3 regions of the Enterobacter nematophilus genome follow, and region 1 is predicted to be linked to each of the others. Evidence: predicted binding sites of a transcription regulator. Region 1 holds the regulator's gene; each other region holds the start of a gene.

The links. The regulator PurR, encoded in region 1, represses purine synthesis genes. The targets are predictions, from matches to a motif close to CANGCAAACGTTTGCNTG.
Region 2: the regulator PurR is predicted to act here: its motif matches at 1,675-1,692, upstream of galS (HTH-type transcriptional regulator GalS).
Region 3: the regulator PurR is predicted to act here: its motif matches at 2,035-2,052, upstream of pyrC (dihydroorotase).

The regions. Positions count from the first base shown of each region.
Region 1 covers NZ_JAPKNE010000001.1:572,249-576,461, forward strand. Annotated here, with positions in the region: gene sodB (superoxide dismutase [Fe]) at 1-346, shown strand, start outside; gene OSH03_RS02655 (MFS transporter) at 384-1,550, opposite strand; gene cydH (cytochrome bd-I oxidase subunit CydH) at 1,714-1,803, opposite strand; gene purR (HTH-type transcriptional repressor PurR) at 2,101-3,126, shown strand; gene punR (DNA-binding transcriptional activator PunR) at 3,144-4,055, opposite strand; gene punC (purine nucleoside transporter PunC) at 4,170-4,213, shown strand, end outside.
Region 2 covers NZ_JAPKNE010000002.1:181,274-185,486, forward strand. Annotated here, with positions in the region: gene folE (GTP cyclohydrolase I FolE) at 1-469, shown strand, start outside; gene yeiB (DUF418 domain-containing protein YeiB) at 488-1,645, shown strand; gene galS (HTH-type transcriptional regulator GalS) at 1,801-2,823, shown strand; gene mglB (galactose/glucose ABC transporter substrate-binding protein MglB) at 3,118-4,116, shown strand; gene mglA (galactose/methyl galactoside ABC transporter ATP-binding protein MglA) at 4,196-4,213, shown strand, end outside.
Region 3 covers NZ_JAPKNE010000001.1:803,939-808,151, reverse strand. Annotated here, with positions in the region: gene bssS (biofilm formation regulator BssS) at 77-331, opposite strand; gene dinI (DNA damage-inducible protein I) at 605-850, opposite strand; gene pyrC (dihydroorotase) at 925-1,971, opposite strand; gene OSH03_RS03825 (lipoprotein) at 2,098-2,658, opposite strand; gene mdtH (multidrug efflux MFS transporter MdtH) at 2,783-3,991, opposite strand.

The DNA.
Region 1 (4,213 bases):
CTGCCTGGCGCCGAATGCCGGCGGCGAACCTGCCGGTGAACTGGCAGCCGCCATCAACGCCGCCTTTGGCAGCTTTGCGGAGTTTAAAGCGAAGTTTACCGATGCAGCCATCAAGAACTTCGGTTCTGGCTGGACGTGGCTGGTAAAAGAGGCGGATGGCAAACTGGCTATCGTATCCACGTCTAACGCGGGCACCCCGCTGACCACCAGCGCTACGCCGCTGATGACCGTGGACGTGTGGGAGCATGCTTACTACATTGATTACCGCAACGCGCGCCCGAACTATCTGGAGCACTTCTGGGCTCTGGTTAACTGGGACTTTGTCGCGAAGAACTTCGCCGCGTAAGAGACACGCAGAAGGGGCAACCCTTCTGCGTTTTTGCTTATTCAGCCGTGCAAACCGCTTCAGGCTGTTTACGGCCGGACATCATCACCAGCAGCAGGCCAAGCGCGGCAATAATCGCCCCCATCACCGGCACAAAACTGTACCCCAGACCGCCTGAAATCACGGCGCCTCCGGCGGCGGCACCCAGCGCATTGCCGAGATTGAACGCCCCGATATTTACGGAAGACGAGAGGCCCGGCGCCTCATGGGCGACGCGCATCACGCGCATCTGCAGCGGCGGCACCACGGCAAAGGTAGCGGCTCCCCAGACGACCATCGCAATCGCCGCGCCGAACTCATTCCGCGCCAGCCACGGGATAGCGACCATAATGACAATCAGCAGAGTTAAAAAGCCCTTCAGCGTGCCGCTCACGGAACGGTCGGCAAATTTCCCGCCGAGATAGTTGCCAATCGAGAAGCCGACGCCAATCAGCACCAGCATCGCGGTAACGAAGAGAGGCGTTGCGTGGGTGATATCGTGCAGCACCGGTGAAATATAGGTGTAGAGGGTAAACATCGCCCCTGCCCCCAGCACCGTGGTGAGCAGCGCGGAGAGTACCTGCGGGCGCATCAGCACCGCCAGCTCTTTACGCACTTCCGGACGTTCTCCGGCGCTGCCTTTCGGCAGGGAGAAGAACAACGCCACCATCGCGACCACGCCCAGCCCGGCCGTTGCCAGGAAAGACATACGCCAGCCGATCGCTTCACCCAGCCAGGTCGCCGCCGGTACGCCGCCGATGTTGGCAATCGTCAGCCCCATAAACATGGTCGCCACGGCGCTTGCCTGCTTGTGTTTTGGCACCACGCTTGCGGCCACGACCGATCCCAGCCCAAAGAAGGCACCGTGGTTGAGGCTGGTCAGAATGCGAGACAGCATCAGGGTAGTGTAGTCCGGCGAAATGGCCGAAAGCACGTTGCCCAGGGTGAAAATCGCCATCAGGAAAATCAGCGCATTGCGGCGCGCGCGGTGCGAAAGCAGAAGCGTCATCAGCGGCGCCCCCACCATCACGCCGATGGCGTAGGCGCTGATTAACATCCCGGCGGCCGGGATCGAGACGTCCACGCCCCGGGCGATTACAGGCAGTAACCCCATCGGGGAGAATTCAGTGGTGCCAATCCCAAAAGCGCCAATCGCCAGGGCCAGCAGGGGAAAATTGATTTTCATGCGTCAACTCCGGATGCCGTGTCATGTAGTGACACAGAACAAAGAAGCGGAAAGCATGACATCAATCACAAAAAATGAGAAGTTAACAAAATGGCAAAAGATTTTTGCCAGGGAAGTAACAATCGGGACGTTCGGGAGGGAGAAGGCTCTCCCCCCGCGTAAATCAGTGCAGCGCAGCCGTCAGGCCAGCCGCCACAATCAGCGCCAGCACAATAACGGTGGTGAACAGCGAAAACTTCAGATCGGAACTCATCAATTTTTCTCCTTTTAATCCCCCCACGAAAAGTGAGCTTGCTCATTTTTGCACAGTTTACGTCAAAAATCTTCCATGATTTAAGCTGATAAACACTTTACCTCTTCCCCTTTTCATCAAGATAGGCCAAAATTCCACGCTAAATTTATTAGCGTACCGGCCATTGACCCCCTCCTGACGTCCCGTGTCGTTTTCCCGGCGTGCCGCAATCCAAAATTGCGTGATAAGGGTGAGAGAAGGCAAACGTTTACCTTCAAGTTTTTCAGGAGCTTAGGATATGGTCTGGAGTGACATTTAATGGCAACAATTAAAGACGTAGCAAAACGCGCAAACGTTTCCACTACAACCGTATCACATGTAATTAACAAAACCCGCTTTGTGGCGGAAGAGACGCGCAACGCCGTCTGGGCAGCAATTAAAGAGCTGCACTACTCCCCGAGCGCGGTTGCGCGCAGCCTCAAGGTTAACCACACCAAGTCTATTGGTCTGCTGGCGACCAGCAGCGAAGCGGCCTATTTTGCCGAGATCATTGAAGCGGTAGAGAAAAACTGCTTCCAGAAAGGCTATACCCTGATTCTGGGCAACGCCTGGAACAGCATTGAAAAACAGCGCGCCTACCTGTCGATGATGGCGCAAAAGCGCGTGGATGGCCTGCTGGTGATGTGCTCCGAGTACCCGGAATCCGTGCTGTCGATGCTGGAAGAGTATCGCCATATCCCTATGGTGGTGATGGACTGGGGCGAAGCGCGCGCCGACTTCACGGACTCCGTCATCGATAACGCCTTCGAAGGCGGTTATATGGCGGGCCGTTATCTGATCGAACGCGGCCACCGCGAGATTGGCGTGATCCCGGGCCCGCTGGAACGCAACACCGGCGCTGGCCGCCTGGCCGGCTTTATGAAAGCGATGGAAGAAGCGCTGATTACCGTGCCGGAAAACTGGATCGTGCAGGGTGACTTCGAGCCGGAATCAGGCTACCGCGCGATGCAGCAGATCGTCTCTCAGCCGCACCGTCCAACCGCCGTCTTCTGCGGGGGGGACATCATGGCAATGGGCGCGCTCTGCGCTGCCGACGAGCTGGGCCTGCGCGTCCCGCAGGATATTTCCGTGATCGGGTATGACAACGTGCGCAACGCGCGCTTCTTCACGCCAGCGCTGACCACCATTCACCAGCCGAAAGATTCGCTGGGTGAAACCGCCTTCAATATGCTGCTGGACAGGATCGTCAACAAGCGTGAAGAGTCGCAGTCCATTGAAGTTCACCCTCGCCTCATCGAACGCCGTTCCGTTGCGGACGGTCCGTTCCGCGACTATCGTCGTTAATCTCATTGCGGAGCCAGTCAGTCTGGCTCCCGCAGCCACTCCCGGTTAAGCGTTTCGCTGTCCCCCAGATAATCCAGAAGCCAGGCCATGGCGGGCGAGACATCATTTTGTTGCCAGGTGAGGCAGCAGGCCGCATCCGGGAACGGATTCTCCAGCGTCAGTTCAACCCACTCGCCGGTGTCGATGCGCGGACGCGCAAAATGAACGGGTACCATCGCGACGCAGAGCCCGGCGCTGAGGCACGTCGCCGACGATTCCCAGTCAGGGGCCACCACCCGCCGCTGGTTATCTAAAAGCCAGGTAATACGCTTGGGCAGAGAGCGGGAGGTATCCTCCAGCACCAGCGACGGCCAGCTGCGCAGCGTATCGTCGCTCAGCGGCCCTTCCATCTTCGCCAGCGGATGATCGCTTGCCACCACGCATTTCCAGCTCAGCATGCCCATATCGCGAAAGGCGTAACGTCCACCGACCGGGATCGCCTGGGTCGCACCAATCGCCATCTCTGCCCTGCCGTCCGCCAGCGCATCCCAGACGCCGTTGAACACCTCCTGCGAGACCCGCAGCTCGACATCCGAAAAATGACGATAGAAGTCGACGATCATCTGCCGGGTGCGTTCGGGCTTAACGATGTTATCCACCGCGATGGAAAGGTGTCCCCGCCAGCCGTTCGCGATCTGCTGGCACTGCTCGCGGGTGATCTGCATTTTTTTGATAACAGAACGCCCTTCCTTCAAAAACCACGCCCCTGCGGGCGTTAATTCCACATCACGATGCCGCCGTTCAAACAGCGGAACCGCCAGCCACTCCTCAAGCTGTCGCACCGTATAGCTGATGGCCGAAGGGACGCGGTGCAACTCCTGCGCCGCCCCGCTAAAGCTGCCGTTACGCGCGACAGCATCGACCACTTCAAGAGAATAATCTGACCACATTTTCTGCCTGCAAAAAATTTGAATGCACCCGCCAAATATTAGCGTTTCACAAGCGGCTTTGCACTCCCTACACTCAGCGCCAACGTATACCTGCCTCCTCAGGAGAATAAAACAGTGCAACCCAGGAAAGGTTTTTTAGTCTGGCTCGGCGGCTTAAG
Region 2 (4,213 bases), on a different contig from region 1:
CGCGAAAATGTACGTTGACGAAATTTTCTCCGGACTGGATTACGCCAACTTCCCGAAAATTACCGTCATCGAAAACAAGATGAAGGTGGATGAGATGGTGACGGTCCGTGACATTACGCTGACCAGCACCTGCGAACACCATTTCGTGACCATCGACGGTAAAGCGACCGTGGCGTATATCCCGAAAGACACGGTGATTGGCCTGTCGAAGATCAACCGTATTGTGCAGTTCTTCGCGCAGCGCCCTCAGGTGCAGGAGCGTCTGACGCAGCAGATCCTGATCGCGCTGCAAACGCTGCTGGGCACCAATAACGTGGCGGTTTCCATCGACGCGGTGCACTACTGCGTGAAAGCGCGCGGCGTGCGTGATGCAACCAGCGCGACCACCACCACCTCGCTGGGCGGCCTGTTTAAATCAAGCCAGAACACCCGCCAGGAGTTCCTGCGCGCCGTGCGTCACCACAACTAATCAGACAGGGCAGGGACCATGGAGCGAAACGTCACGCTCGATTTTGTTCGCGGCGTCGCCATACTGGGTATCCTGCTGCTGAATATCAGCGCCTTCGGTCTGCCGAAGGCCGCTTATCTCAATCCCGCCTGGTACGGCGACATCACCCGAAGCGATGCCTGGACGTGGGCGATCCTTGACCTGTTTGCCCAGGTTAAATTCCTCACGCTGTTTGCGCTGCTGTTTGGCGCGGGCCTGCAGCTTCTGCTCAAACGCGGCACGCGCTGGATCCAGTCGCGCTTAACGCTGTTGGTCATCCTAGGGTTCATTCACGGCCTGTTCTTCTGGGACGGTGATATTCTTCTCGCTTATGGGTTAGTCGGGCTGATCTGCTGGCGGCTGATTCGCGACGCGCACAGCGTGAAAAGCCTGTTTAACACCGGCGTAATGCTCTATTTCATGGGGCTCGGCGTCCTGCTTTTGCTGGGGCTGATCTCCGGTGACGCGACCAATCGTTCCTGGATCCCGGATGCCGCTAACCTGCAGTACGAGCAGTACTGGAAGCTGAAGGGCGGTACGGAGGCGATAAGCAACCGTGCGGATATGCTGGGGGATAACCTCCTTGCGCTGGGCGCGCAATACGGCTGGCAGCTGGCGGGCATGATGCTGATGGGCGCGTCGCTGATGCGCACCGGCTGGCTGAAAGGGGAATTCAGCCTGCGTCACTACCGCCGCACCGGCGCGGGGCTGGTTCTGCTGGGCGTGCTGATTAACCTTCCGGCGGTGATTGCGCAGTGGCACCTTCACTGGGATTACCGCTGGTGCGCGTTTCTGCTGCAGGTGCCGCGTGAATTGAGCGCGCCGTTCCAGACCATCGGCTATGCGGCGCTGATCTATGGCTTCTGGCCGCAGCTTTCTCGTCTGTGGATCGTCAGCGCCGTTGCCTGCGTCGGGCGGATGGCGTTAAGCAATTACCTCCTGCAAACGCTGATCTGTACCACGCTTTTCTATCGCTTTGGCCTGTTTATGAAATTCGACCGCCTCGGGCTGCTGGCGTTTGTTATTCCGGTCTGGGTAGTAAACCTGGCGTTTTCTGTCATCTGGCTGCGTTATTTCCGCCAGGGGCCGCTGGAGTGGGCATGGCGTCAGTTAACCGCACATGCTTCAGGGGTATCATTGAGTAATACATCCAGATAACGATCTGGATCACAATCATTAACAAAACGGATGTAAGCGTTTTCATGAGTGTGACTTTCTTCACGTAGTCCCCTTTCTCTCGCTGCCAAAATAGCCACCTTGCTAAACACAGGGGGTGTCTGTGAGTTGCTGCAATTCTTTGAAGGATGGTGAATATGATCACCATTCGTGACGTCGCCCGTCTGGCGGGCGTTTCTGTGGCCACCGTCTCCCGCGTGCTGAACAATAGCGCGCTGGTTAGCCCTGAAACCCGTGAAACCGTAATGAAAGCCGTGACCCAGCTAGGGTACCGGCCAAATGCCAACGCGCAGGCGCTTGCAACGCAGGTCAGCGATACCATCGGCGTGGTGGTCATGGATGTCTCGGACGCCTTTTTCGGTGCGCTGGTGAAAGCGGTCGATGTGGTCGCCCAGCAGCATCAGAAATACGTGCTGATTGGCAACAGCTATCACGAGGCCGAAAAGGAGCGCTATGCCATAGAAGTGCTGATCCGCCAGCGCTGCAACGCCCTGATTGTCCACTCAAAAGCCTTAAGCGATGAAGAGCTGGCCGGGTTTATGGAGCAGATCCCGGGCATGGTGCTGATCAACCGCATCGTCCCGGGCTATGCCCACCGCTGCGTCGGGCTGGATAACGTCAGCGGCGCCATGATGGCCACCAAAATGCTCATCAATAACGGCCATCAGCGGATCGGCTATCTGGCCTCCAGCCATCAAATTGAAGATGACGCGTTGCGGCGTGAGGGGTGGCAAAACGCCCTGAAAGAGCACGGCATTACGCCATCAGAAAGCTGGATCGGCACCGGAACGCCGGACATGCAGGGCGGTGAGGCGGCAATGGTCGAACTGCTGGGCCGCAACCTGCAGCTTTCTGCGGTGTTTGCCTATAACGACAGCATGGCCGCGGGCGCGCTGACTGCGCTGAAGGATAACGGCATTGCGGTGCCACAGCATTTGTCATTGATTGGTTTCGATGATATTCCGATTGCCCGTTACACCGACCCGCAGCTGACTACGGTGCGCTATCCCATTGCTTCTATGGCAAAACTGGCGACCGAGCTGGCGCTACAGGGGGCAGCAGGGCTGCTGGATCCGGGGGCTACGCACTGCTTCATGCCGACGCTGGTGCGTCGTCATTCCGTTGCCGCCCGGCAAATTGTGGTTCCGATCACTAACTGATTACATCAGGTGATGTAACCGTTTTCAATCTGTGAGTAAATTCACAGTATCTTAACAAGGCGCTGACTATGATGTCAGCGTTTTAGGGGCTGAAACGCTATGTAACGGTGATTATTCGCTTTCACTATAGCCAATGTGCCGCAAACAACGAATAAAACGCATTTCTGGAGCGTTACCGACCACGGAAGATAGAAATTTTATAAGTGAGCGTCGGCTGTCAGTAACGTTTTATTAACACCTGCCTGCCGATCGTTATTCACAAGAACTACCCTGCATAAAAAAACCGGAGATACCATGAATAAGAAGGTGTTGACCCTGTCTGCTGTAATGGCAAGCATGCTTTTTGGTGCAGCAGCGCACGCTGCGGATACCCGTATTGGTGTGACCATCTATAAATACGACGACAACTTCATGTCTGTTGTGCGTAAAGCAATTGAGAAAGATGCGAAAGCAGCGCCAGACGTACAGCTGCTGATGAACGACTCCCAGAACGACCAGTCCAAACAGAACGACCAGATCGACGTTCTGCTGGCAAAAGGCGTTAAGGCCCTGGCAATCAACCTGGTTGACCCGGCTGCAGCAGGCACGGTTATTGAGAAAGCGCGCGGCCAGAACGTGCCAATCGTCTTCTTCAACAAAGAACCTTCCCGTAAAGCGCTGGACAGCTATGACAAAGCGTATTACGTCGGTACCGACTCTAAAGAGTCCGGCATTATTCAGGGCGATCTGATCGCGAAACACTGGGCGGCGAACCCGAACTGGGACCTGAACAAAGACGGTCAGATCCAGTTCGTGCTGCTGAAAGGCGAGCCTGGCCACCCGGATGCTGAAGCGCGTACCACCTATGTTATCAAAGAGCTGAACGACAAAGGCCTGAAAACCCAGCAGCTGGCGTTAGATACCGCGATGTGGGACACCGCTCAGGCGAAAGATAAGATGGACGCGTGGCTGTCTGGCCCGAACGCGAACAAAATCGAAGTGGTCATTGCTAACAACGATGCGATGGCAATGGGCGCGGTTGAAGCGCTGAAAGCCCACAATAAATCGTCCATCCCGGTATTTGGCGTGGATGCTCTGCCTGAAGCGCTGGCGCTGGTTAAATCTGGCGCGATGGCCGGTACCGTTCTGAACGATGCCAACAACCAGGCGAAAGCGACCTTCGATCTGGCGAAAAACCTCGCCGACGGTAAAGGCGCGGCGGATGGCACCAATTGGAAAATTGACAACAAAATCGTTCGCGTGCCTTACGTGGGCGTAGACCAGTCCAACCTGGCTGAGTTTATCGGTAAATAAGATCTTTGTTTTGTCTTCACTGGGCGCAATTCGTTGCGCCCTTTTATAACGCGATATGCGAGGCCAACAAGGTATAATTATGGTCAGCACAACTACT
Region 3 (4,213 bases), 230 kb from region 1:
ACAACGCGGGCGCAAACAAGCGGGAAATAAATAAGGCACCGCGAGGGTGCCTGTTGAGTGAAAAGTGGGCATACGGTTAGTGCCGTTTATACTCATTTTCCTGATAGTCGCCAGATTCTATTTTTGCAATGCCTGCCTCTAAAATAGAAATAAACTGACGGGCGACGTCTGTTGTTAGCCACAGCGTCTGTCCAACTTCCGCTTCGTCACGGTTGAGTTGATTTGGGGTCTGGTAGTGCAAACGCAGCATCAGCGCATCGTAGCTATCTACGGTACTGATATCCCAGCCTACAAGCGGATGGGTCTGGATGACTTCGTTATTCTTTTCCATTATAACCCCCTAAATGCGTGTTAGAAGACAACGGCTCTGAGGTTCAATGCATGTTTTTCTGAAAGCTTCTTCAGTATACCAAGTAATAAGGGTTCCAACGGGAAAAATAAACAGGTAGCAACACATTTTTCTGCTTTTTAGGATTGTTCGAACAATAAAACACCATCTCGTTCACGATTTTTTAAGAAGACGCTGAATTAATTTGAACTATCGAAATTACAGGCAAAAAAAAAGCCGGGGCGACCCGGCAAAAAACACAATGAGGGAGCAGTGTTAATCGGTAATGAACCAGTCGTCTGCGCTTTCCCACGTTTCCTGCAGGATTTCGCTGATGCGATCTTTGTCTTCTTTTGCGGCACCCATGACGGAGAGGTTGTTCGCTGCGGCGTAACGCACCGTTACGGCGCCCGCGTTGTCGGGAAAGGTGTTGTTAATACGACGGGATAATTCGCCTGCCAGAGCGTCAAGCGCGCCGGCAGGCAGAACGGTAGTTTTGGCTATGGTGACTTCAATACGCATAAATGCCCCCTGTGTAATATACTGTTTATTTATACAGGCATATTGTCGGTTTGACAACAAGGGGCGTTGATTTTTTAGCGTTTTACTGTCCAGCTTACGGTTTCACCTGCCAGGAAGGGGATCAGCGTGTCATCCGTTAGCGCGATAGACTCCTCAACCTGGCTCGCTTTGCGCTCCAGTTCAATGAAGGTGTCATTGACCGGCAGGCCGTAGAAGCGCGGGCCGTTGAGGGAGCAGAACGCTTCGAAATGCTCCAGCGCGTCCATCTCTTCAAATACGGTTGCATAGCTGGCAAGCGCCGTTGGGGCGTTGAAACAGCCCGCGCAGCCGCAGCTAGCCTCTTTACGATGGCGGGCGTGAGGCGCGGAGTCCGTGCCCAGGAACGCGCGCGTGAATCCGCTGGCGACCAGCTCGCGCAGCGCCTGCTGGTGAACGTTGCGCTTGAGGATCGGCAGGCAGTACAGGTGAGGGCGCACCCCGCCCACCAGCATATGGTTACGGTTAAACATCAAATGCTGCGGGGTAATGGTCGCAGCGATCAGCTCGTTACCGTCGCGAACATACTCTGCCGCATCTTTGGTGGTGATATGCTCAAAGACCACCTTAAGCGCGGGCAGGCGCTGGCGCAGAGGCTCCATCACGGTCTCGATGAAACGAGCTTCACGGTCGAAGATGTCAATCTCCGCATGCGTTACTTCGCCGTGTACCAGCAGCGGCATGCCCAGCTTCTGCATGCGCTCCAGCACCGGCATGATGGCATCAATGCTGGTGACGCCGTGGCTGGAGTTGGTGGTGGCATTCGCCGGGTAGAGTTTCGCCGCCGTAAATACGCCTTCGTTAAACCCGCGTTCCACTTCGTTCGGGTCCAGTGAATCGGTCAGGTAGCAGGTCATCAACGGGGTGAAATCATGTCCCGCCGGAACGGCATCCAGAATGCGCTGGCGGTAGGCAACCGCTGCATCGACGGTGGTGACTGGCGGAACCAGGTTTGGCATGACAATCGCGCGGCCATAAATTTCACTGGTATAGGGCACGACGGTTTTCAGCATATCGCCATCACGCAGATGGATATGCCAGTCGTCTGGGCGGCGGATTTTAAGAACCTGGGGTTGTGCAGTCATGGAAGCTCCGGCTTGTCAGGAATCAGTCATAAGGATGGCTGTTTTTGCCGGACACAAATCATAAGCGGAAACGTTTTCGTTTGCACACTTTTCCGTAAAAAAAAGGGCGCCGCAGCGCCCTTCAGGTTAATCGGTGAAAGGAATAACGATCTCTCCCGGCTTCACCTCTATCCCTTTTGCGTATTTTTTCGCGAGAGCTTCACCCTTGCTTTTGTCTTCGCTTAAGACGTACGCCGGCTGCTGGTTAAAGTAGTTTCGCAGCGACTGGTTCAGATAGGGCATCAGGGTTTGCAGTACCGGTGCCATTTTGTCCGGCGAAACCTGCGCATCGACCACTTCCATCTCCTGCAGGAATATCGCCCCCTTCTCTTTGTTGAAAACGGGAAGCGCCTTCAGCTTGAGCTTGATGTTGGCTTTCTGATTGCCAAAAAGGGAGGTCATATCAAGCGCGGCATCGCCTGCCAGAGTGACTTTATTCGGCTCTTCGCGACCAATCTGGCTGGTGAGATTGGTGAGCACGATGTGGGCATCGGCCAGCCCCGGCACGCCAATGTCTTTAGAGAAATTGTTATGTTTTTCCAGCGCCTGATTAATTTCCTGCTCACTGACGGTATATTGCGTAAGCTGGTTACAGCCCACCAGCAGTCCGCTGACAATAAATGCGGCGGCAATGACAATTTTCTTCATAGTGTTCCTCAACGAAAAATCGGCGCTTCTGTCCTGTTTCGCAAGTATGTCAGTGTGAAATGGCATAAACCAGCAGAAAATACTGAGAAGTGAGGCGGGAGTTTTCTCCCGCCGGAGGGAAGGTCTACGCGCCGGGCTCGAGCATGCCGCTCGCGCTGCGCTTCTGGCTGAACTGCCACCACAGGGCGAGGAGCGTCATGACACCCACCACGCCGAGCATCATCCAGGGGAGCTCCGGCTGGTTCAGCGCTTTGCCGGCATCGAACAGCCAGCCGCCGCCGGCGTAACCCAGCGCACCGCCAAAGGCCAAACCCAGGCGGCTGAAGCCCATATAGCTGCCCCGCGCACGCGCATCCGCAAGCGAGGCGCTCAGCGTTTCGCGGGCGGGCTCGGCAATGATGGAGCCGATGTAGAAGGTGCAGATCAGCGTAAAAAGCTGCTGAAGCGTGTTTACCAGACCGATCGGCATCATGCTCAGCGTCATCAGAAACAGCCCGGCCATCAGGCGATGCTCCAGGCGAAAACGTCGTTCACTCCAGCGGGCAATCGGGTAGAGCAGCGTTAACGACAGGCAGGCTTCGATGGCGTACATCCATTTTACGGCAGCAGGCGTGCCCGCAATATCGTTCACCATGATTGGCAGCATCAGCATCACCTGTACGGCCAGCATGTAATAGCCGGTCAGGGTCAACACGTAGGTGACAAAACGCCTGTCGCGCAGGACGCGTCCGAGCCCTTCGCGCACCGGGGCTTTTACCGTCGACAGCTTCCAGGCCGGAAGGTAGAGGCCGTTAAACAGCGCGCAAAGAATAAACAGCACCGCCCCGGCCGCGCAAACCAGACGGAAATCGTACTGCAGCAGCCAGCTGCCCAGCAGGGCGCCAACAACCGCCCCGGCGCTGTCCTGCATCATCAGAATGGAGAAGAAGCGGCCGCGGTGCTGGGGACGAATCAGCTTCACCACCAGCGCGGTGCGCGGCGGGTCAAACAGGGTGCCACCGATACCGGAGAGGAAGCAGGAGAACCACAGCAGCCAGGGCTCGTGGGCAACCGCCATCGTGGCAAAGCCTGCCGCGCGGAGCAGCATACCGGTAACGATCATCGGTTTAGCGCCAAAGCGGTCAGCGATCGCGCCGCCAAAGACGCCCAGACCCTGCTGGACAAACTGACGTAGCCCCAGCGCAATACCAACCATCAATGCCGCCCAGCCCATTTGATCGACAAAGCGGATCGAGATGAGGGGGAACACGACAAAAAAGCCGAGCACGACCAGCATGTTATCGACGAGCAGGAAATATTTACCCAGGCTCCTGGCCTGTGATACGCGGGACATTTTCCCTCCAGGGAAAATAAGAAGGTGAGCACGCTAACATTCTGCGGTGTCGCCGCGTTTTTTCCCACCCCCGGGCGCGACAATATTTTTTTATCAAAACGGTGCTTTGATAGAGAGTTCTCATCGAAAAATGTGAAAAGAGGTGAAAATGGTATGTCACTGTTTTCACAGACGGCACAGGCGCAGGTATAGTAAAGCTAATGGGTAAGCTGAAGCGACGGG